Regions from separate parts of the Shewanella sp. UCD-FRSSP16_17 genome, predicted to be linked through region 2. Evidence: predicted binding sites of a transcription regulator. Region 2 holds the regulator's gene; each other region holds the start of a gene.

Region 1 (7,988 bases), on a different contig from region 2:
AGTAATGATGCCAAACTTTCGGTATTCACCTTAATTCCTGACATAGAGGCATCGATTTTGAGCCCAGAGACATTCCAAAATTGTGACTCTTGATTGACCAAGTGTGCGTATTGCTGCTCGATAAAGGTACTGATAGTAATGGTATCACTATCGATTAAGCGGTAGTTAACCACCTTGCCAACTGGCACTTGGCGGTAAAATACCATTGAGCCGACATCAAGGGAGCCTAGTGTTGAAGTGGTAAGGTTTACAACAATGCCTTCTTCATCATTGGGGATCATCGTAGGGGCTTCTGTTAAAGCAACAAACTCTGAAGCCGAACTGCCATCTCCTGGCTGAATAGCAATATAGTTACCTGAAAATAAGGTATCTAATCCTTCTATCCCGGTGATACTTGCTTTTGGAGTAACAAGCCAAAACTGGGTATTTTTGTTTAAAAATGGATCAGAGCGATAATCCATAATGATTTTAACATTGACGCCAGAAAGGTCTTTATCAATGCTGATATCGGTGACTTTACCGACCGTTAATCCCTGATATTTAACTAGGGTTTTACCGATATCGATACCGATAGCACTAGGGAAGTGCACTTGAACTTCAATTCCCGACTCTTTGATACTTTTAACACCTAGCCAAGCCCCTAATACCAGGGCAACAATAGGAAGTAACCAAATCGGAGAGAAAAGTTTCTTTTTAACGACTTTTGGTGATTCAATTCGTGTCATTTTTTTTGTCCAAGCGATCCCAAAGTAAACGTGTATCAAGCACCTTAGCTGCCAATTGAGTCAGTAAGATAACGAGTGCAAATGCGGTTGCTGCCGGAGCGGGTTTAGCATCTAAAAGTTGGCCCATATTGACTACCGCAACTGTCAGCGCAATAACGAATAAATCCAACATAGACCAGCGGCCAATCCATTCAATAATATGAAACCCCACCATGAGCTTCTTTTTTGAAACTGGTAAGTTAAAACTAATCGCAGTTAAATATATCGCTAGTCCTGCAATTTTTAGCCATGGTACTAAAATACTGGCGGTGAATACGATAATGGCAATAGGGATCATATCCGAATGCACTAAATGTACTATCCCAGTAAAAATAGTATCGTAAGTCACTTTGCCTTGGTTTGTGAGCATTGTGATCGGATAAATATTGGCTGGTATTAATAAAATCGCTGCAGTAATTAATAACGCCCAGCTTTGTTGCAAACTCTGTTCATTACGAGGTTGTATTTTTGATTCGCAGCGGCTGCAATACCCTTGCTCAATAGGGTTAATGTTGCGACATACCCCACACAAGGTCATACCGATATCTTTACCTTGCTGGTAATCATTGCTTTTAGCTTGTTCTATTTTATTCGTCATGAGTCAGCTTCCACATATGTTCCAGATTATACTCACGTTGCAAAAACAAAATAACCAAAAATAACATTCCGAAACAAAAAGTTCCCATGCCTAAATAGATATCCGCAAAGTCAGATAAATTGAATGCGGCCACCAAGAAAGAAATGACATAAATTTCTAACATTGATAATTGGGTGAGTAAGGCTTGGTTTTTCAGCAAACGCCGATAGGTTCGTTGCCAAAAGTAGCTGTGTAATTTGTTTTTTACGATAATGATTTGTAGCAATATCGACAGTATCAATAAGCCAGGAGCAATCACTGCTGAGGCAATAACTGCAACAGCGACAATCCAATAACCTTGTGCCCAAACTGCGATGGCTGTCTCGTAGACAGTCGTTGCACGGATGCTACCCAAAAAATGGATTTCTAAAACGGGTAAAAAATTAGCTGGGATAAAAAAAAGTAGCGCGGTAATACACAAAGCTAGCATGCCGTTAATAGAGCAATATGGCACATCATAGAGTGCCGTATGGCAGCGAGGACATAGGGCTCTGACATTCGAAGGTAGCGCACGGCGCTGAACTGCTAAGTCACAAGAGCGACATAAAACGATGCTCTCTTGATCTACATTTTTTGGCATATAAAGCGCAAACCATCCATCTATATAATTAAGAGCTCTAAATTACTGAACAATATCTGACTAAAGTGCACAAAATATGGCTTTAAATAGTCAAAACGTCAATTATTCAAGATACAATAAAACCAGATAATACCAGAATAATCAGAATACTTGCATCAGAAGTTAGTTCTATGACACTCTATGCACTGTATATAAAAACAGTAAGAGGTTAATCATGGCGGTAATTACAAAGTTTGTCGTGGTAAGAGAAGGGGTGGAAAAGATGACATTTACATCTAAAAAGGAAGCCGATGCCTATGACAAAATGCTCGACATTGCTGATAACTTAGTTCCTTTTATTACTAGCGCTGAACTCGAAATTGACGAGAATAGTGTGGAGAAGCTTGCTTTTTACTTAGCTTCTAATAAAGATGAGCTAGCTAATTTATTAAAAGGCGTAGTAAAACCTAAGCCAGCTGCCAATAAAGCAGCCACGAAAAAAACTAATAAAAAAGCGCCAACAGAATAAAATATTTTAGGAAGTAGAATGAAAGCTGAGTTTTATGACACATTGAACCGTCAAGTATTAGCATTAATGGAAGGCGAAGATGATCTGATTGCTGGTATGGCAAACTTTTCGGCCTTGTTAAACGATAATTTAGACAATATAAATTGGGTCGGCTTTTACATTAAAAAAGCAGACCAATTAGTCTTAGGTCCGTTTCAAGGTAAAGTTGCCTGTACTCGCATTGTGATAGGCAAAGGAGTTTGTGGGACAGCTGCGGCACTAGATCAGACTCAACTTGTTGAAGATGTACACCAATTTGAAGGGCATATTGCTTGTGATGCAGCCAGTAATTCAGAAATCGTTGTGCCGGTTCATAACGGAAATGATGTGGTTGCCGTGCTCGATATTGACAGTCCATTGTTGAATCGTTTTGATACAGACGATCAAAAAGGTCTCGAAATCTTAGTAAAAAGCTTCGAATCTTGCTTATTTGCTTAATTTGCGAACAAATAATCTAAATTGCAGGTCGCAATCGCTGTGATGCGCTTTATAATACTGAGCTGCACGCATTAACTACTGGAAAATTTATTTACTGTAAAATTGCAGCTAACTAAGTTAATTTGTTAAGGCATGTTTCAATTGCTTTAGCAATCATGTAGGAAGTGCTAATTTGAACGTTAAGCAAGACTCTGTTTAACGAAAGACAAACGACTGTACTAGCCAAGAAAGCTATTAACCAGTCCCCTTATATAACGTGGAAGTAAAAATGGAATCAACAGACAAGTTGACCGACACCAACGCAGTTTTAGCGTATTTATATGAAACTTTTCCTTCATGCTTTATTGCAGAAGGTGAAACTAAGCCATTAAAAATTGGTTTGTTTCAAGATTTAGCTGAAAGGTTGGCTGATGATTCTAAAGTAAGTAAGACACAATTACGTGTTGCACTTAGACGTTATACAAGTAGCTGGCGCTACCTTAAAGGCGTTAAAGCTGGCGTACAGCGTATCGACTTAGATGGCCAAGATTGTGGTGAGCTTGAGCAAGAGCATATTGATCACGCTCAGCAAACCCTAAAAGAAGGCCAAGAGAAAGCAAAGGCGAAACGCCAAGCACAAGCTGCAAAAGCAAATCCGAAGAAGCCTGCTAGAAAAGCACCTTCAGCAAAAGCTGCTCCAGTTAAGAAAGACCGTCCAGCAAAAGCGAAAAAGCCTGCTGAACCAAAAGTTAATTATGTGCCAGCAAAATTTGACGAGCTTAAACAAAAACAACGTGTTAGTGTGAAGTTAGGGCAAAACCCAGTTGCCGGCGTTATCACTGATATCAAGAAAGAAGATGTCCATGTACAGCTTGATTCTGGTTTAGTCGTTAAAGTACGTGCCGAGCATATTTTATTATCGTGATCATTTAAGGAGTAACTTGTTGATGCGAAAACTCACTTTGGCTGCGTCGATTGCCACTTTATTTGTCGGTTTTTCGGCTTGGGCAATTTCACCCACTATTCAAATCAACGAGTTACCCAAACTTGAGCAAGAGCCTCAACATAAGGTTGCGAGTAAAAGAGTAACGAATTTATTTACCCGTTCTCATTACCATCGCTTTGAACTTGATGATGCTTTTTCTAAGCTCATTTATGACCGTTATCTGCAACAGTTAGATTTCAGACGTAATGTGCTTACCCAAGCTGATGTAAATAGCTTCAAGCAGTATCAAACTCAGTTTGACGATATGGTCAAAACGGGCAATATCGCTCCTGCCTTTGATATGTTCTCTTTATTGCAAAAACGTCGCTATGAACGTTTTGCCTATGCGTTAACTTTACTTGATAAAGAATTCGACTTTACCGAAGCTGGTGATGCTTATGAGTTCGATCGTGAAGAAGCTGCTTGGCCAAAAGATGAAGCTGAACTTAATGAGCTTTGGCGTCAGCGTGTTAAATACGATGCATTGAATCTTAAACTTGCTGGTAAAGACTGGGAAGAAACAGTCGAAGTACTCGGTAAGCGTTATAACAATGCTATCAAGCGTCTGAGCCAAACTCACAGTGAAGATGTATTCCAAGGTGTGATGAACGCCTTTGCGCGTACAGTAGAACCTCATACAAGTTATTTATCTCCTCGTAATGCTGAACGTTTCCAAATGGAAATGAACCTAAGCCTCGAAGGCATTGGTGCTGTATTACAGATGGATGACGATTACACTGTCATTAAAAGTCTTGTTGCTGGTGGCCCTGCGGCTAGTAGTGAAAAACTATCACCTGAAGATAAAATCATTGGTGTAGGCCAAAAAGACGGTGAAATTGTTGATGTTATCGGCTGGCGATTAGATGATGTAGTTGAATTAATCAAAGGGCCAAAAGGCAGTGAGGTTAATTTACAAATACTACCTAAAAAAGGTGGCGCTAATGCGAAAACTTTCGAAGTAACTATCATTCGAGATAAAATTCGCTTAGAAGACCGAGCTGCAACATCTAAAGTTGTTGAACCAACAGAAGGTGAGTATGCCAACCGTAAGGTCGGGGTTATTCAAATTCCTGGTTTCTACATGAACTTATCTGTAGATGTAGAAAAAGAAATTGCCAAACTGAAAGAAGATAACGTAGAAGGCATTATCATCGATTTACGTGGCAATGGCGGCGGTGCGTTAACCGAGGCTACTTTGCTTACCGGACTATTCATCGATATGGGCCCAGTGGTTCAAATTCGTGATGCCAATGGCCGCGTAACTCAAAATCGTGATAACGACGGTAAGAGTGCTTATAACGGTCCACTAACAGTAATGGTCGATCGCTATAGCGCTTCAGCTTCAGAAATTTTTGCTGCAGCACTGCAAGATTACGAGCGTGCACTCATTGTTGGTGAAGCAAGTTTTGGTAAAGGTACTGTGCAACAACACAAGAGCCTTGGCCGCATTTACGACATGTATGAAAAACCAATTGGTCATGTTCAATACACTATCGCAAAGTTCTATCGTATTAATGGTGGCAGTACTCAGCTTAAAGGTGTAACACCTGACATTAAATTCCCAAGTGCCTTAGAGCCGGGCGAATATGGTGAATCTGAAGAGAAAAACGCCTTACCTTGGGATAAAGTGCCAGTTGCGCAATACGGAACACTTGGCAATATCTATCCTGAGCTGATTACCAAGCTTGATACTAAGCATCAGCAACGTATTAAAACGGATGTCGAATTTGGTTATATTTTTGATGATATAGCAGAATTTAAAAAGCATCATAACGATAAGACGATTTCATTAGTTGAAAGTGAGCGTATTGCATCACGTGAAGAAGACGAAAAACGTATTCTTGATCGTACCAATGAACGCCGCGTTAAGAATGGACTAGAGCCTCTTGCGTCTTTAGATGATGAAGATGAAGAATCAACTGAGACTGAAACAACTGAAGTTGCAGAAAGCGAAGCCGCTGAAAGTGAAACAGATGCGTCAGATGAAGATGAATTAGAAGTGCCAGATGCGTTCTTAGAAGAAACAGCATTAATCACTTTAGATATGGTTGATGCTAAAAAACTAGCTGCGAAGTAATCATTATTTCGCCAGAAAAAAACGCGCTTTAAGCGCGTTTTTTATTAAGTAAAATTTATCGCATAATTTGCTAAGTGTTATTCAAGGATTATTTATGACTCAAGCTCAAGCAAAACACCTAAAAGATTACCAAGCACCCGCTTATACCATTAGCCATATTGATTTAAATTTCGATTTAAAGGGCAATGAAACCACAGTTGTAGCCACCAGTAAGGTGCAACGTGTTGGTCAACATACCGAAAATTTAATCTTGGTTGGTGAGCAAATAAATTTACAGTCTGTTTTGATAAACGGTGACAAAGCTCAATATCAAGAAGCAAATAATGAATTAGTGATTCAAACGAGCCTTGATGACTTTGAATTAACCCTAGTGACCTTACAAGATCCTGAGGCTAATTCTAGCCTAGAGGGCTTGTATATGTCTGATGGCGCATACTGTACCCAGTGTGAAGCCGAAGGCTTCAGAAGAATTACTTATTTCTTAGACCGTCCAGATGTCCTTGCTATTTATACTGTGAGAGTTGAAGCGGACAAAACTGCATTTCCTTTTTTGTTAAGTAACGGCAACCTTGTCGAGAAGGGGGAAACAACTGCAGGCCGTCATTATGTCCGCTGGGAAGATCCATTTCCAAAACCAAGCTACCTTTTTGCGCTAGTTGCGGGTGATTTTGACTTATTAGAAGATAAGTTTGTGACTCGTAGCGGCCGCGAAGTCAAGTTACAGGTGTTTGTCGATAAAGGTAATTTACACAAAGCTAATCATGCAATGGTATCACTGCAAAAGTCGATGGCATGGGATGAAAGCCGTTTTGATTTAGAATATGACTTAGACATCTACATGATTGTTGCTGTTGACTTTTTCAACATGGGCGCCATGGAAAATAAAGGCTTGAATGTCTTTAACACCAAATACGTATTAGCTGACACTGCAAGCGCTACCGATGAAGATTATCATGGTATCGAGTCTGTCGTGGGTCATGAGTATTTCCATAACTGGACGGGTAACCGTGTCACATGTCGTGATTGGTTCCAACTAAGCCTGAAAGAAGGCTTAACTGTATTTAGAGATCAAGAGTTTAGCTCTGACTTAGGTTCCCGTGCGGTTAATCGTATTCAAGCAATCCGCGTTATGAAAAATCAGCAGTTTGCTGAAGATGCAGGCCCAATGTCGCATCCAATTCGTCCAGAATCAGTCATTGAGATGAATAACTTTTACACCGTGACTGTTTACAACAAAGGTGCTGAAGTCATTCGCATGATGCACACCATTTTAGGTGAGAAAAATTTCCAATTAGGCATGAAGTGCTATTTCGAACGTCACGATGGACAAGCTGTGACTTGCGATGACTTTGTTAACGCTATGGAATCAGCGAGCGGTATCGATTTAGGTTTATTTAGAAATTGGTACAGCCAAGCAGGTACCCCCGTTGTTAGCGTGACAGACAGCTTTGATGCCGATAAAAAGCAATATCAGTTAACAGTTAAACAATCAGTGCAATCACAAGGCGAGAAAGGCAAGTTGTTGCATATACCTTTCAGCGTAGAATTATTAGATGCCGAAGGTCAGTCGATAAATAATCAAGTGTTGGCAGTCAAGCAAGCTGAGCAAACCTTCACCTTTGATGGTATTGAGTCAATGCCAGTGCCTTCATTACTGCAAGATTTTTCAGCGCCAGTGCGTCTAGATTATGAATTTAATGTCGATCAATTAGTGCACTTAACTCGATTTGCAACCAGTGAAGTCGCTCGTTGGGAAGCATCTGTTGGTTTATTCAGCCAAGCGGTTTGGCAAAATGTGGAAAGCCTTTCAGCAAAAGAATCAATGCATCTTGACCCAAGAGTGATTGAAGCGATTCGAGGCGTAATTTTAGATGAGAATATCGATAAAGCGCTAGTTGCTGAAATACTTGCTTTCCCAACAGCTGCGGCGCTTATTGAACAAGTTGATACGGTAAACTTAGATGCTTTACAAGCTGCTAGA
Region 2 (7,988 bases):
CAATGGTAAAGAGAATAATAAAGGCAATCGCAAATAACATAGGGGTTTCGAACGTGATTGAACCACGCCACATCGTTGCTACCCAGTTAAATACTTTTACCCCTGTCGGCACCGCAATTAACATGGTGCAGTACATGAAAAACAGTTCAGCAAATACTGGCATCCCTGTGGTAAACATGTGATGCGCCCAAACCAAGAAGGATAAAATCGCAATACTGGACGTGGCGTAAACCATCGAAGCGTAGCCAAACAACTTTTTACGACTAAAGGTGGGAATAATGGCCGAGATAATCCCGAACGATGGCAAAATCATGATGTAGACTTCAGGGTGACCGAAGAACCAGAAAATATGCTGGAACATGACGGGATCACCGCCACCTGCGGCATCAAAGAAACTGGTACCAAAGTATTTATCGGTTAATACCATGGTAACCGCACCTGCAAGTACGGGCATCACCGCAATCAGCAAGAATGCAGTAATGAGCCATGTCCATACAAATAATGGCAACTTCATCCAAGTCATGCCTGGTGCACGCATATTAACAATGGTCACGACCACGTTAATTGCGCCCATAATCGAACTGATCCCCATGATATGCACCGAGAAAACAAATAGTGCAGTGCTATCAGGGCTATAGGTTGTTGATAGCGGTGCATAGAAAGTCCAGCCAAAGTTAGGGCCGCCGCCTTCCATAAACAACGAACTCAACAGAATCGCGAAGGCAAATGGTAAGATCCAAAAGCTCCAGTTATTCATTCGAGGCAGTGCCATATCAGGTGCTCCAATCATCATTGGGATCAGCCAGTTGGCTAACCCTGTGAAGGCGGGCATGACGGCACCAAATACCATAATAAGACCGTGTACTGTGGTCATTTGGTTAAAGAAGTTAGGGTCAACTAACTGTAAGCCTGGCTGAAATAGCTCTGCGCGAATGACCATTGCCATCGCACCACCAGTGAGGAACATAATAAAACTGAACCATAAATACATAGAACCAATGTCTTTATGGTTAGTGGTTAATATCCAGCGCATGATGCCTTTTGGCGCGCCATGATGGTGATCATCATGGCCGTCATGAGAATGTTCATCATGAGCTGGGGTAGTATCTTGTGTAATTGTGCTCATCTGTATCCCTTACTTTCCATGACCAACAACATCGGTGGCTTGAACAGCATCACCAGTATTATTTCCCCAAGCATTTCGCTCATACGTCACAACAGCTGCGAGTTGCTGCGGTGAGAGTATGGAGCTAAATCCTTGCATTGCTGTACCAGGTTGGCCATTGATAACCACTTCAAGGTGTCCTTCAACAGGCCCCATGACTAACGGACTGCCCACTAACGCAGGGAATGCGCCAGGTAAACCTGTACCAGCGGCTTGGTGACATGCAGCACAGCTGCTGAGGTAAACTTGCTCACCCATTGCCATCAGCTCATCCATAGATAAGTCATCCATAACAACGTCAGGTGTTGCTTCTTCAACGACGTCAGCAACCACTTGTTCTACCTCAGGTTGTGTCGCTGGTAACTCAGCAGGCAAAGTGACAGGCGTTGGCTTATCACTTGCTGAACTTGCATCGCTAGGTGCCCCACCAGAGTTCACATCTGCAGCTTGAACCACATCACCAGAATCATTACCCCAAGCGTTTCGCTCGTAGGTCACAACAGCTGCAATTTCTGTTGCAGTAAGCTGTTTCGCGAAGGCTTGCATGGCAGTACCAGGCTGGCCGTTGACGACAATATCAATGTGGCCAGCAACTGACCCTTTAATGATTGGGCTGCCGATAAGAGACGGGAATACACCAGGTAGTCCTGCACCATTTGGTTGGTGACAAGCGGCACATCGGCCCATGTAAACTTGTTCACCTTGAGCCATCAACTCATCAAAGGTCAGGGTTTGCGACAGTGACGCTTCGGCCGCGGCTTTTGCATCAGCAGTGAGTTGTTTTTGATCTTTCAGCCATTGCTCAAAGTCTGCTTCAGAAACGGCTTCAACTACCACCGGCATGAATCCGTGGTCTTTACCACATAACTCAGCACATTGGCCTCGGTAGGTACCAACCTTATCAATCTTGGTCCAAGCTTCATTAATAAAACCTGGGTTAGCATCTTTTTTCACCGCAAATGCAGGAACCCACCAAGAGTGAATCACATCATCTGAAGTCATTAAAAAGCGTACTTTACGATTGATTGGCAGAACGAGGGGCTTATCGACTTCAAGTAGGTAAGTTTCAGTTTTCGTTTCTGTCCCAGTAATTTGATCGGCAGGGGTGGAAAGTAAACTGTAAAACTCGACGTCTTCATTAAAATAGCTGTAATGCCATTTCCATTGAGAGCCGGTTACTTTAATAGTTAACTCCGCATCACTTGGGTCTTCCATAGCAATGAGGGTTTTTGTGGCAGGAATTGCCATACCAATGAGGATAAGAAACGGCACGACAGTCCATGCTATTTCCACTTTGGTACTATCATGGAAATCAGCAGGTACTGCACCCTTTGATTTTCTATGATAAATCATGGAGTAAATCATGATTCCAAATACCACAACACCAATAGCACAACAGATATAAAGAATGATCATATGGAGGTCGTAAACCTTACCACTGATCTCTGTTACCCCTTGGGTCATGTTAAGCGGCATATCAGCCGCTGCAAGTGGCACTGCAAAAAACAGCACCATTAATCCATACAACAATCGCTTCACAAGACTACTCCTCTGCCAATTGCGATTTGCAATAACAACAAGGAAAAGTCACACAGTAATACTCTGCTCTATGCAAACTTTTCTATTCCCGAAAAAGTTTGATCACTTCAAAGTACACGGTGGCAGTGAGTATTAATACTCGATTATTCTATTGGGTTTTGGTGGCCACACTTGTACCTAATACTGAACTTTTCAATTCTTAAATTGACGCTTTTTTATTCAAGGCTTTCTATACCGCATGGTACCAGCACAATCTTTACAGCGTTTTATCACTTATGTTCATTTTTACCACTAAGAGAGGTCAATAAATGTTACCCCCTTGTTAACTACATTACTTGGAGATTAAATATTGATCAAGATCACTTTATCATCTAATTTGCTGAAAAAAGGCGCAAAAAAAAGCCCGTCACCGAAATGAAGGGCTTTTTTAGCAAATAGACTTTAGTGAAATGCAGATAAATTCAATTGGGTTGCAGTCACAGGATTACTGGCGTTTAATTGGTCATCACGTAAGTGAGTATTTACATCTTCGATAATGACACCTTGTGCTAAGGCGCTTTTAGCGACTAATTGAATGCGACGATTATCACGAGCATCTAATGGGGTTGTCCATGTAATCACTGCGCTGGATGTACCACTTGTGAGTGCTTTTTCCATTGCCCACAGTGTTTCGACTTCATCTTTAGTGTGAACCAGTAATACACGGTCCATTCTGACATTGGCGTTCGCTAGAATTTGTTTGTAACCAATGTGAGGCGGATTAATCAGTACAATCCATCGCCCTTGTTGACTTAATACGGCTAACTGGCCGCATAGCTGAGTTAATTCAGTTAACCCTTGGTTAGCTGTTTGTTTGGTTTCGATACCTTGCTTTACTGGCGCAGCTGCTGATGCCATGTCCATCCATAAACCTGGGTGACGTGGTGCATTACCTATTAATGTGTTCATAACCAACCTCCATTACGGATAACGCCAACAGCGAGCCCTTCAATCGTAAGGCTTTGGCATGTTAAATCGACTTTTATCGGCGAGTACTGCTCGTTTTCTGCATGCAGATAAACAACGTTGCCTTTCTTTTCAAAACGCTTCACGGTGACATCATCATCAACACGGGCAACAACGACTTGACCATTTTTAGCTTGCTGCATTTTGTGAACCGCTAATAAGTCGCCTTCAATAATGCCAATATCCTTCATACTGTCGCCACGAACACGTAGTAAGAAATTAGCATTGGGTTTAAACATTTCAGGATCAACTTGAAAGTATTGTTCAACATGTTCTAGCGCCAAAATTGGTTCACCAGCCGCAACCTGACCAATCAGTGGTAAGCCTTCTTCAACTTCCTCTTCTTCTTGGACCATACGGATACCGCGAGAGGTACCTGGAATAATTTCAATGCAACCTTTTTTAGCGAGTGCTTTTAAATGTTCTTCTGCAGCATTAGCACTTTTAAAGCCTAATCTAGTGGCAATTTCTGCACGAGTTGGTGGCATACCTGTCTCGGCAATATTGCATTTAATTAATTCTAGAATTTCAGCTTGTCGTGGCGTTAAAGGTCTCATGTTGATTCCTGTTTTTTTATACAGTGACTGTCATTATATACAGTATCTTTGGTCGCGCAAGTATTAACCAACATTTTTTGCTGATAAAGCAATAGATATGAATTTTTATCGAAGTTTCTAGTTGTTTAAAGTTAATTAAATCAGTAGTTTATTGTTTTTGCGGGGCGTCGGTAAATTAGTGTGTTTTATTATTGATGACTCAAGTGAATAAGCCAAAAAGTACTGGATACCGTCTATTTATACAGTACTGTACCTAAATGTTTTGCTACTTACTAAGTGATTGATACTTGATGTTAGAACCAACAAAACTTGCTACTTAAATGTTAACTAGATTTACCGAGGTTAGTGTAACTGAATGATATTCTGGTATCCTATGCGCAATAAATCGTTGTTGATAATGCGAAGACCCATGCTAAAACCAGATTCTATCATTGCTAAATCATTACGTTGGATTCAGAAATTAATGGTACACAGTGTTGTTGTGCCTGAAGATCCGTTCGCTGACCTTAACTTAGATCCTGACAAGCCAGTGGTCTATGTGATGAAAACGGAGTCGCTGAGTGATATTGCTGCCTTACATGAAATGACAGCTAAATATAACTTGCCAAGTCCGTATGAACGGTTAGATGTTGATGGTTTCAATACCCCTAGAATTGTGTGTGTGGAAGGGCGTAAACCCTTGTTTGGTAAGCGCCATAGTAGCGATAAATTTGTAGCAAACTTTACTAAGTTGCTCGAATTACACCAAAAGAACAAAGAACTCGACATCCAGCTTGTGCCTGTAAGCCTATATTGGGGGCGTATCCCAGGTAAAGAAGATGACACCATGACCGCTGCGGTTTTTGAGCGTGAAAACCCAACATGGTTACGTAAATGGTTAATGATTCTATTTTTAGGTCGCCATAACTTCATTCAATTTTCTAATGCCATGTCGCTGCGTTATATGGCTGATGAACACGGCACAGATGTCAGTATTGCGCATAAGCTTATCCGTGTGGCTCGTGTGCATTTTCGCCGACAACGTAAGGTGATGACGGGGCCTCAGCTTCCTAATCGTCAAGCGATGTTCAATTCGCTGTTAAAGTCAGAATCCATCAAGCGTGCCATTCAAGAAGAAGCCGTTAACAAAAAAATTCCCGAAGAAAAGGCACGTGAAAAAGCCATTGAGTACCTTGATGAAATCGCGGCAGACTATTCGGATAACTTGATTCGTATTGCTGAGCGTTTCTTAACTTGGCTTTGGAACAAGTTATACAGTGGTATTAGCATCAAGAGTGCGGAGCAAGTTCGTAAACTGCATCATGATGGTCATGAAATCGTTTATGTGCCGTGTCATCGAAGCCATATGGATTACTTGTTACTGTCATATATTCTTTATTATCAAGGCATGGTTCCACCGCATATTGCGGCAGGGATTAATCTTAACTTTTGGCCGGCAGGTCCAATGTTCCGCCGTGGTGGTGCCTTCTTTATCCGTCGTAGTTTTAACGGTAATAAGCTTTATACCGCAGTATTCAGAGAGTATTTAGATCAACTATTTGCTAAAGGCTATTCAGTTGAGTATTTCACTGAGGGTGGTCGTTCACGTACTGGCCGTCTACTTGCTCCTAAAACAGGCATGCTAGCGATGACGGTAAACAGCGTATTGCGGGGTATCGAGCGTCCTGTGACCTTAGTGCCAGTGTATCTTGGCTACGATCATGTCATGGAAGTGTCGACTTATCATAAAGAATTAAGTGGTAAGAAAAAGCAAAAAGAATCTGTATGGCAAGTGTTTGGTGCATTGCGTAAGTTGGGTAACTTTGGACAAGGTTACGTTAACTTTGGTGAGCCAATTAACGTACAGCAGTTCTTAAATCAGCAGTCGCCAGATTGGCGTGAAGAAGTGGCTAAAGATCCCGAGCAAAAACCAACATGGTTAACGCCTGCGGTTAATCAATTAGCCAATAAAGTGATGACAAACATTAACAGTGCAGCAGCTGCGAGCTCTGTTACGTTAACCAGTATGGTGTTATTAGCCGCTGAACAAAATGCATTAGAGCGCACAGAGCTGGAACGTCAGCTAGATTTATATCTTAAATTGATGAAAGAAGTACCTTACACTGATTACACCTCAGTTGCTCAAGGCAGTGCTAGTGAATTAGTTGATCAATGTCTATCACTGAAAAAGTTTACTTCGCACACTGATCAAATTGGTGAAATTATTGCGATTGAAGAGTCTTCAGCAATTGCGATGAGCTACTACCGTAATAACATCATCCATTTAATGGCAGTTCCTTCGTTAATTGCGAGTTGCTTGGTGCAATACGAAGAGTTTAATCGTCAAAAAATTCATGAAATCGTTAATGACTTCTATCCGCTACTCAAGGCTGAGTTGTTTATGGGGATTGAAGACTTACCCGCTTACATTGATAGCGTATTAAACTTATTTGTTGAGCAACAGCTTATTTCGGGTACAGACGAGTTTGAACTCAATCAAAGTAATATTACCCAGTTAATGTTATTGTCTGAAACTGTCAGTGAGACATTACAACGTTACGCGATTATCTTTAATTTATTGGCTTATAAACCGGATATTGAACGTTCAGATCTAGAAAGCGCGAGCCACTTATTAGCTCAGCGTTTAGGTGCTTTACACGGAATTACTGCGCCAGAGTTTTATGATAAAAAACTCTACAATAATTTGAGTGTAAAATTAAAAGAATTAGGGCACTTGTCGGGTAATGACAATCAGTTTGCTGTCATCCGAATTCGCGACCATGCCAATGGTATGTTGCGTTTATCTGTTCGTAAAACCATAGTAGATAGCGTCACTATGGAACATGGGTAACCACTAACTTTATGAGTTCAACACAATCACAACCGCACAATAAATCATTATTAGGCGGTGCTATGATTATTGCCGGTACCACAGTCGGTGCCGGTATGTTTTCCCTTCCTGTTGTCAGTGCTGGTATGTGGTTTGGCTATTCCATTGCCATGCTAATCGGTATTTGGTTTTGTATGTTGGTGTCAGGCTTAATGCTACTTGAAACCAACTTGCATTTTAAACCTGGCGACAGTTTCGACACGTTAACCAAAGTGACATTAGGCCAATTCTGGCGGATAGTTAATGGGCTTTCCATTACCTTCGTATTATATATTCTGACTTACGCTTATATCAGTGGTGGTGGCTCTATTGTGAACCACACCTTGTCAGGTATGGGCATTCATTTACCACAAAGTATTGCAGGCTTAGTGTTTGCCCTTGTGCTTGCTGCGATTGTGATGATTAGCACTAAAGTGGTCGACCGTATTACGACAGTAATGCTTGGCGGGATGATCATTACTTTCTTTTTAGCCGTCGGTAATTTGCTGATTGATGTGGAAACCGTGAACTTGTTAGTCCCTGACGGACAGGCGAGTTTTGCTCCATATATTTTAGCTGCCATTCCTTTTGGTCTGACAAGCTTTGGTTATCACGGCAATGTGCCAAGCTTAGTTAAGTATTATGGCAAGCAGCCTAATGTGATTATCAAGGCGATTTGTATCGGTACCTTTATCGCGTTAGTGATTTACACGTGCTGGTTAATTGCCACCATGGGCAATATTCCTCGTAGTCATTTTAGCGATATTATCGCTCAAGGTGGGAATATGGGCGTATTGGTTGCGGCATTGTCAGATGTGATGTCCAGTGCTTGGCTAAATACCATGTTAACTTTGTTTGCTAATTTGGCCGTTGC
Region 3 (7,988 bases), on a different contig from region 2:
TCCCTTATGTATTAATCATTTGGTTACTGGTTAAACTTGGTGTTATACAGTGGAATCTAGCGAATGCTGTTCGCTCAGTTGGTTTAGGGTTCTTTATTGCCTTCATTCTATTTACGGCTCATCGTTTTTGGTCCCCAGCAGACTTAACTGACAGCTCAACGGTTAAAGCTCCTCATGCAGTGCTTAGTCCTTTGTTTGGTCAAGAAATCGAAGAGATTTTTGTTACTCATAACCAAATGGTTAAAAAAGGCGATTTGATTTACAAATTGGTGTCAGTCGACAGTGAAAAAGAAATCAGATCGTTAAAAGCGCAAAAAGCTGCTGAGCTTGCTAAGAAAGAAGCACTTAAACTGCGTATGGAAGCGCTAGAAGTGACGCTTAACAATGACAAACGCAACTTTGTTCGTGTCACAGACTTACGTGATTATGCCAGTGAAATGACACGAGATGACTTAGAAGCAAAAATACAATCTACGGAAGCTGAAATCGCATCAGTGGTTGCTGAGCTTGAAACTCATCGTGCGCAGTTACGCTCGTTTGATGCACAGATTGGTTCTGCTCAGTGGAATGATGAACGTCGTGAAATTAGAGCTCAATTTGACGGTCAACTTTCTATTACGAATGTGGCAGTAGGCAGTCGTATTGGTAACATGCACCTTTATGATACCTCTAAGAAGTTTTTAGAAATGCGAATTGCAGATCAATCGTATCGTTATATTAAGCCTGGCCAATTTGCCGAGTTTTACGTTGATGCTTTTCCTGGTGAGATATTTCGAGGTCGAGTGCACAGTGTGACTTCAGGTACAGGTGAGTCGATGATCAGCCCATTAGCAGGAACTCAGCAAGTCAGGCAACATGTTGGTAATAACGCTGGAAGTCATGGGCGTACAGTGGTTATTGAATTTGAAGAGCCAGAAGGCTATTCAATCCCGATTGGCGCGACAGGTTCAGGCTGGATATCGGCAGAAAAGCCAGCGAGTTTCTTAGGCTTCATGGATATTATTGGCGCTGCAACAGTCAGACTTAAAGCCCTTAAAGCTTACCTAAGCGCTTTGTAATAAGAAGTAATAATAATTGCGGAAATATAAAAGGGAGCTTTGGCTCCCTTTTTTATGTGTATTACTTAGCGTGCTTACAATAAGATTCCCTAGAGCGTTAAAACAAATAACACCTTATTGACTTAATGCTTGATTTGAGGAAATGGTGTCATTATTAGTCGCCAATTTAATTTGCTTGTATTGCAGAAACACACTTTGAGCTAGAATTGTTATTGTCATCACTTGATATAATATTCCAGACCATGACATCAAATATATTGAAAGCATTAAGTTCAATGCATTACTCACTAGCATAGCGGCGCGAAGTGCCATTCCTTTACAATAAAATAGACTTATACTCATTATCACTGCTGCAAAAACTGCGCACCATTCACTCCAATGTTCGGCCCACATTACTCCCTGTAAAATCGCTACAGTAGAAAAGGTGACACTCATCATTAATGGCACGAATTCCGATTTCTTTGTATGGCCGAGTTGCTGGCAACAACGGAATCGAACCACATTTACAAGTTGATTCGCCATTCCAAGAAAGCTGCCTAGTAAGCCTAAGTGAATGGCTGTAAGAATGGATGCAAGCATATTGCCATGAATAAATTTGCAATCTTGTTTTTGGCTATTTGCCCACCAGCCGATAGCCATTGAAATGAAGCCTAGTAATTGCACAAAGAACAGTTGATTAAACGCAAACTCAGACACGCAGATGATACTCACTAAAAAATCGAAGGGCGTATTGTCTATATTTTCAGCAGCATTAATTTGATCTGAACGAGGTTTTCAGCTTTAGCTTTAATATTCAGCCTAAAAATAGTTATTTTTTGATTTAGTGTGCTTCAAAGGTGTAAGGTTTGTTCTTGATGGGTAATGGCTTTGTTTGTTATTTGTTGCGCCTGTCGGGTTTGTGGTCGCTGTATATTATCCCGTTTTAATAACTACTCACGTTACTTCTTAATTGTTTTTCAACATTTCATTTAAACACTCACTTAACGACAACTGACCTTTGGGATATCTTGCCAACAGGTTGTGTATTGTGGGGTCAGTAGTTCTCTGCGCATATGCCATTTTCCAGTAATCCCTTGGGCGGCAACAAATATTGAGTCAGTGCCATAGCGCTGGTTAAGCTTATCGCAAACCTGCATGAGTGTCGGATCTTTGGCTGGAGTAAATAAATCTCCCTGTAAATGCTGTACCGGAGAAAGGTCAATAAGACCAATGCCAATTTTATAATACCGTGTATTTGGATTAAATAACTGACTCCCTATGGCTGTTGCATAACTAATGAGTTCGCATGTGTCATTGGTCGGAAATGCACAACGATAATGGTATTTAAAACCGGAAGGTTGCTCATCGTATGGAGAGTTTTTGGCAAAAATAAGGAGACTACTGGCTGCTGAACCTTGCAGCCTTGCTTTGGCGGCAGCGATGGCTGCATGTTTACTCAGGGCTTGCAGCAAAGATTCTCTATCAGTGATCCGCTGGCCAACACTGCGGGTGGAAAAAATTTGCTGCTTATCAGCTCTTGCGCTATCCCATCCTTTACATTGCTCGCCATTGAGCTCTCGCACCGTACGTTCTATTTCAATACTAAAATTTTTACGGGCGATCCCAGGCTGTAAGTTCGCTAATGCTAAAGCAGTATGAATCCCCATTGCCTGGAGTTTCTTACCTATTCTTGAGCCGATCCCCCAGACATCGGTGGCTTTCATGTTTGCTAGAATAGCGCGGCGCTCTTCATCGGACTCGATGCAGCAAACACCGTCATACCCAGCAAGCTTTTTGGCTGCGTGGTTGGCTACTTTAGCGAGTGTTAAGGTTTCGCCAATGCCAACACAAACCGCTAAACGCGTTTCTTTCCATACCGCTCTGCGAATAAGAGAGGCGTGATGGCTTAAACATGGAATTGCTGGGTAACTACGCTTAAAAGAGAGAAAAGATTCATCAATACTGTATATGTGCTGTTCGGGGGCGAAGCGACCAATGACATCCATCATGTTATGAGACAAAGAGGCATAAAGCTCATAATTAGAAGAAAGTGCAATAATCCCTAGTTTTTCACATTGATGTTTAACTTCAAAGTAAGGGCCAAATTTACCAATGCCTAATGCTTTAGCTTGACGGTTGGCCGCGACAATACAGCCGTCATTATTGGATAGGACAACAATAGGGCGTCCACGCCATTCAGGCCTAAACACTTGCTCTGCGCTGCAATAAAAAGAGTTGGCATCGACTAAGGCATACATGGGTTAACGACCCGACAATATTGGACTTTGACGATGACAACGTATTGAACGGATCACCACACCTTCAACAGTAAAGCTGTCATGTTCTTGAATCAGTACACTATGGTGATTGTCATTCGCTGATAATAATAATCGCCGCTGAGTATCAATTAATTTGCAGACGAAGCAGCCATTATAATTCGCCACAATAACATCGTGATTTTCCACAGTAACATGACGATCGACTATCAAAATGTCTTTATCAAAAATCCCTATCTTTTCCATTGAGTCGCCGCTGGCTTGACCAATAAATGTTGCGCTTGGGTGTTCAATCAGTAGCTCATCTAAACTGAGTGGTAGCTGTCGATATTCAGCAGCTGGGGACTCAAAACCTGTAATGCCAGCACTGGCAAAAATAGGGATCACATTCATAAATTTCACATCACAAAGATAACTGTATATTTATACAGTATTATAGTGCTCCCCGTAAAATTGGCAATAATTTATGTGGTTTTGGCGGCTTTTTGAACGAAGTGTGCGTTTTGCGAACGGATTTTAGCTAGGAGCGACAGAGGTCATATTGATAAGTGAGTAATAGGTATAGCGACTTGATAAATAAACAGGTCAAGTTGTAGAAAATACTGACAGCTTGAGAAGTTAACTTTCTGTTCAGCTTAGGTTTAGCAAAATTCATTACTATAACAGTCAGATAATGATTATTTACTGTCGCTTCATAATATGAAATATGTGCCTTCTAGTTATTCTTTGTCTCAATGAGGCGCGAAATGGTAACTAATGAGTCAGTGAGATGGATAAGATAGTGTCAATTAACCGGGCACATAATTGATTAAATCGGAGTGAGTATGAAAAAGTTAAAAACGATTACTGCATTTATTGCATTCAGTTTATTTTCAGTGGCTGCTAATGCCAGTTTTTCAACTCAGCAATCTGTGGTCATTCAAATAGACCAATCTATTGCCAATATCGATAGCGCTGTAAGCTGCTCAATAATTTACTCGCATACACCGTTAGCGTCAGAAGCAGACTTTTATAAAGGCATGGTTTACGAGAACTATTCTAACCTAGTTGAGCAATTAGTATTAACAGGTCAGACAGAACAACAAGCAAGGCAAATTGCGATGGAAAAGGTTGTGAGCCAAGCTACGCATATGGAAACCTTAATAAAAGAGCAAAAAGCCGATGGCAACAAGGCGCAATTCACTCAGTTATTAAAAACCACAGCAGTGCAAAACCAGTGTGTTCACTATGCTAGTAATAACTAGTTAACGGTTTATTATCAATATCGGTAGTAATAACCGTACGAATAAAATATACCCGGTCATCACAATTGGTGACCGGGTATATTTTTTTAGCAATGCCCTTATTTAACAAGGTGCTAAGTAAATCGTTAATGCAGTGAAGAGACTATTTTATCCTGATTAAAGCCCCTGATAAGCGTGCCATTAACTTGCAACAAAGGGATCCCTTGGCCGTTTAATGCTTGATAACGTTCATTAGCAGCGAAAGATTTCTCAATATCAAACTCTTGATAAGCAATGCCATTATCGTCAAAAAAGATACGTGCCTTTTGGCAGTACTTGCACCAAGCTGTTGCATACATAATAACTTCATTACTGGCGGCATAGGTGGCACGGATAGGCTCGACCGGTGATTGATTCCAGTGTTGGTAAGCGGCGTAAAGGACCAACAACACAAATAGCTTTTTCAATGAATACCTTCCATGGGCTCAATGGGCTTAAAAAATAATCGTAATTATATAAATATCGGGATGAAAATTAAACCGCTATTTCAATATGTCTAAATAAGCGATTACGAATAAATAAAGTGGGGATAAGGCAGTATTTATCTAGTGAATGTAAGCAATTAAATCATGCCGGATTCATATCTCTTTTAAGGATATTTTTTGCGGCAACGATATCAAATAAAAGCACTTTAAAATCAGTAGTGTGATTCGCATCAAATTAGCCTGTGACAGATTGTCGCACTGTCTACGCTTCTGATTGAGCAAAGCGAATTAATCTGCGAAAACGTTCATAGATAAATAATAAATGGACGTTGTAATGAAATTTAATACTTCAATTTTAGCTGCGCTGATTGCGGCATCTTTAACGCCAAACTTGGCAATAGCAGATCATACTACAAAGACCTGTGATGGTGAGCAATGCGATGATTATCTCGTTGTCACGGGTGAATTAATGAAAGAGCCATCTAAGGTTACTACCGATCCCAAAAAACCTCGCTTACCTTTACCTGCATACGATGGCGCAGGTTTCTTGAAAACGATACCAGGCTTTAGCATTAGTCGTAAGGGCGGCGCTGGTGGCGACCCTTCTTTGCGAGGAATGGGAGGATCACGGGTCAGTATTGTTGATGACGGCCAACATGTTTACGGTACCTGCGGTGGCCGTATGGATCCTCCAACCGCATATATTTATCCTGAAGCCTATGACGCCATTACTGTCATTAAAGGACCGCAAACGGTTAAATATGGTCCAGTGGGCTCAGCCGGAACCGTTTTATTTGAAAAAGAGCGCCATAGCTTTGTAGAAAAAGACATGGAAGGCCGATTAAGTATGACAGGAGGCAGCTTTGGCCGAGAAGACTATTTGGTTGAAATGAAAGCCGGCACTGAGACGCATTATATTGACTTTGATATGAATAAATCCAAAAGCGATCACTATGAAGATGGCGATGGAAACACAATACAATCAAGTTATGATCGCAGTAATGTCAATGTGGCGCTTGGATGGACACCAGATGAAGATACCGTTGTTGAATTGGCCTATGGCAGTTCAAGTGGTGAAGCTGAATATGCAGACAGAGCAAATAAAGCACGCCAAATTGACAATGAAAACCTAACACTTTTGGCGAAACGAGACGTTAACTCATCATGGTTAAACAACGTCGAATTTCAATTTTATTCCAATGAAAACGATCACATCATGGATCAATTTGATCAAGGAGTAAATGCTGGTACCAATGTGCGCCGTGAGACCACAGGAGGGCATCTTTGGTTGGATCTAGCGTTGAGTGATAAGTGGGAAACCCTAATCGGTATCGATTATATGGACAGTGCGCATGAAGGCAGAAGCATAGACAAAGAGTTGGATAACGGCCTTGATGATCTATTGGCTAAGCCTTTTAACAAAAACATGAGCTATGAAAATATCGGCGTGTTTGTTGAAGCCAATTACCATATCAATTATGCGACAAGCCAAGGAAAAATTTTAACAGGGTTAAGATTGGATCAATGGGATACCGAGTTACATGTGGGCCAAAAAGGTCAGCGAGAGGATGATCTTGTCAGTGGTTTTATTCGTTACGAGCACATGTCTGGTCACAGTCAGTACTATGCAGGTGTTGGACGCGCTGAGCGCATTCCTGATTACTGGGAGTTTATGAAAGCTGATGATAGCAATATGGCCATTAAGGCATTTGATTTAGAACCTGAAAAAACAACCCAGCTTGATGTCGGTTGGATATATCAAAATGATTATGAAATCTCGACGGCATTTTATTATGGCAAGGTCGACGATTATATTTTAATTGATTCAAATGGGGCTAAAACATCTGCCTACAATGTTGATGCGACCATTTGGGGTGGTGAACTTGGTGTAATGTACCCCTTTAATGAACAATGGTCTGCACAAACGACGGTTAGCTACAGCCATGGCGACAATGACACCGCTGATACACCTCTTGGACAAATCTCGCCATTAGAAGGGCGTATATCAGTTAACTATGAATCGAATAATTGGACTGCTGGACTATTTTGGCGTCTTGTTGCAGCGCAAGATAGAGTTGCAGTAGGACAAGGCAATATATCGGGCCAAGATTTAGGGGAAAGTAGTGGCTTTGGCACTTTGTCGGTAAATGGATCGTGGAAGCATGATGACCTATTAGTCAGCTTTGGTGTTGAGAACCTGTTTGATCTAACCTACGCAGAACATATTAGTCGCTCAGGTGCAGGTAATGATATTCCCGGCAGTGAACCATTGTTTCAAGTTAATGAACCAGGTCGGACAGCTTGGGTTAAAGTGGATTACACTTTTTAAACGAAAGTCGCCTTAACCAAAGATAAAAAGGTTCAGCATAAGCAGAACCTTTTTGTTACTACATCTATTATTAAGTCATTGTTTAGTCATTCACTTCTTGGACATTGATAACAAGTTGCTCCCAGTTACGTTGGTTATCAATGTCAAACTGTGCGCCTTGTTCATCAGCCCAAGTAAATCGAGTAATTGCAGAAGTTTTACTGGTTGCTTGATATAACCAATAAGCTTCGGCCTTGAGTGCGTCTTCAATTGGTTTATCAATAGACTCATACACAGTTTGCTTACATGCATTGATAGACTCTGCAGGAAACTGTGCAATACGTCTTGCAAGATTTTCTACGTATTCACCTATCTCATCTGGCTCAAGCGCTTTATTGATAGTGCCGTATGCTTCTGCTTCATCTGCAGTAAAATCACGTGCGCTAAGAATGATTTCAAGGGCTCTGCCAAGTCCTGCTTGTCTTGCCATTCGAGAAGCGCCACCACCACAAGGCAAAATACCCATGCCAACTTCCATTTGCATAAACTTGTATTTGCCGCGGGCAGCAAAACGCATATCACAAGCTAATGCAAACTCATGACCGCCACCACGAGCAAAGCCTTCTAATTTCGCGATGGTTGCTTGTGGTAAACGACTG

Evidence for each region. The regulator LexA, encoded in region 2, represses DNA repair genes until DNA is damaged. The targets are predictions, from matches to a motif close to TACTGTATNNNNATACAGTA.
Region 1: A9267_RS03500 (YebG family protein) is a predicted target of LexA. The motif match lies at 2,165-2,184, and genes of this name have one in related genera.
Region 3: A9267_RS02025 (LexA family protein) is a predicted target of LexA. The motif match lies at 3,727-3,746, and genes of this name have one in related genera.

What each region holds. Positions count from the first base shown of each region.
Region 1 is NZ_LZFV01000001.1:825,631-833,618, reverse strand. Features, by position in the region: gene A9267_RS03515 (MlaD family protein) at 1-725, opposite strand, end outside; gene A9267_RS03510 (paraquat-inducible protein A) at 712-1,362, opposite strand; gene A9267_RS03505 (paraquat-inducible protein A) at 1,352-1,981, opposite strand; gene A9267_RS03500 (YebG family protein) at 2,196-2,489, shown strand; gene A9267_RS03495 (GAF domain-containing protein) at 2,508-2,966, shown strand; gene proQ (RNA chaperone ProQ) at 3,235-3,870, shown strand; gene prc (carboxy terminal-processing peptidase) at 3,893-6,007, shown strand; gene pepN (aminopeptidase N) at 6,102-7,988, shown strand, end outside.
Region 2 is NZ_LZFV01000046.1:201,843-209,830, reverse strand. Features, by position in the region: gene ctaD (cytochrome c oxidase subunit I) at 1-1,126, opposite strand, end outside; gene coxB (cytochrome c oxidase subunit II) at 1,136-2,704, opposite strand; gene A9267_RS18045 (cell division inhibitor SulA) at 3,146-3,652, opposite strand; gene lexA (transcriptional repressor LexA) at 3,649-4,266, opposite strand; gene plsB (glycerol-3-phosphate 1-O-acyltransferase PlsB) at 4,676-7,096, shown strand; gene mtr (tryptophan permease) at 7,108-7,988, shown strand, end outside.
Region 3 is NZ_LZFV01000001.1:467,841-475,828, forward strand. Features, by position in the region: gene A9267_RS02010 (HlyD family secretion protein) at 1-1,058, shown strand, start outside; gene A9267_RS02015 (YgjV family protein) at 1,173-1,769, opposite strand; gene A9267_RS02020 (Y-family DNA polymerase) at 2,039-3,295, opposite strand; gene A9267_RS02025 (LexA family protein) at 3,299-3,706, opposite strand; gene A9267_RS02030 (hypothetical protein) at 4,138-4,557, shown strand; gene A9267_RS02035 (glutaredoxin family protein) at 4,683-5,003, opposite strand; gene A9267_RS02040 (TonB-dependent copper receptor) at 5,356-7,350, shown strand; gene A9267_RS02045 (enoyl-CoA hydratase/isomerase family protein) at 7,433-7,988, opposite strand, start outside.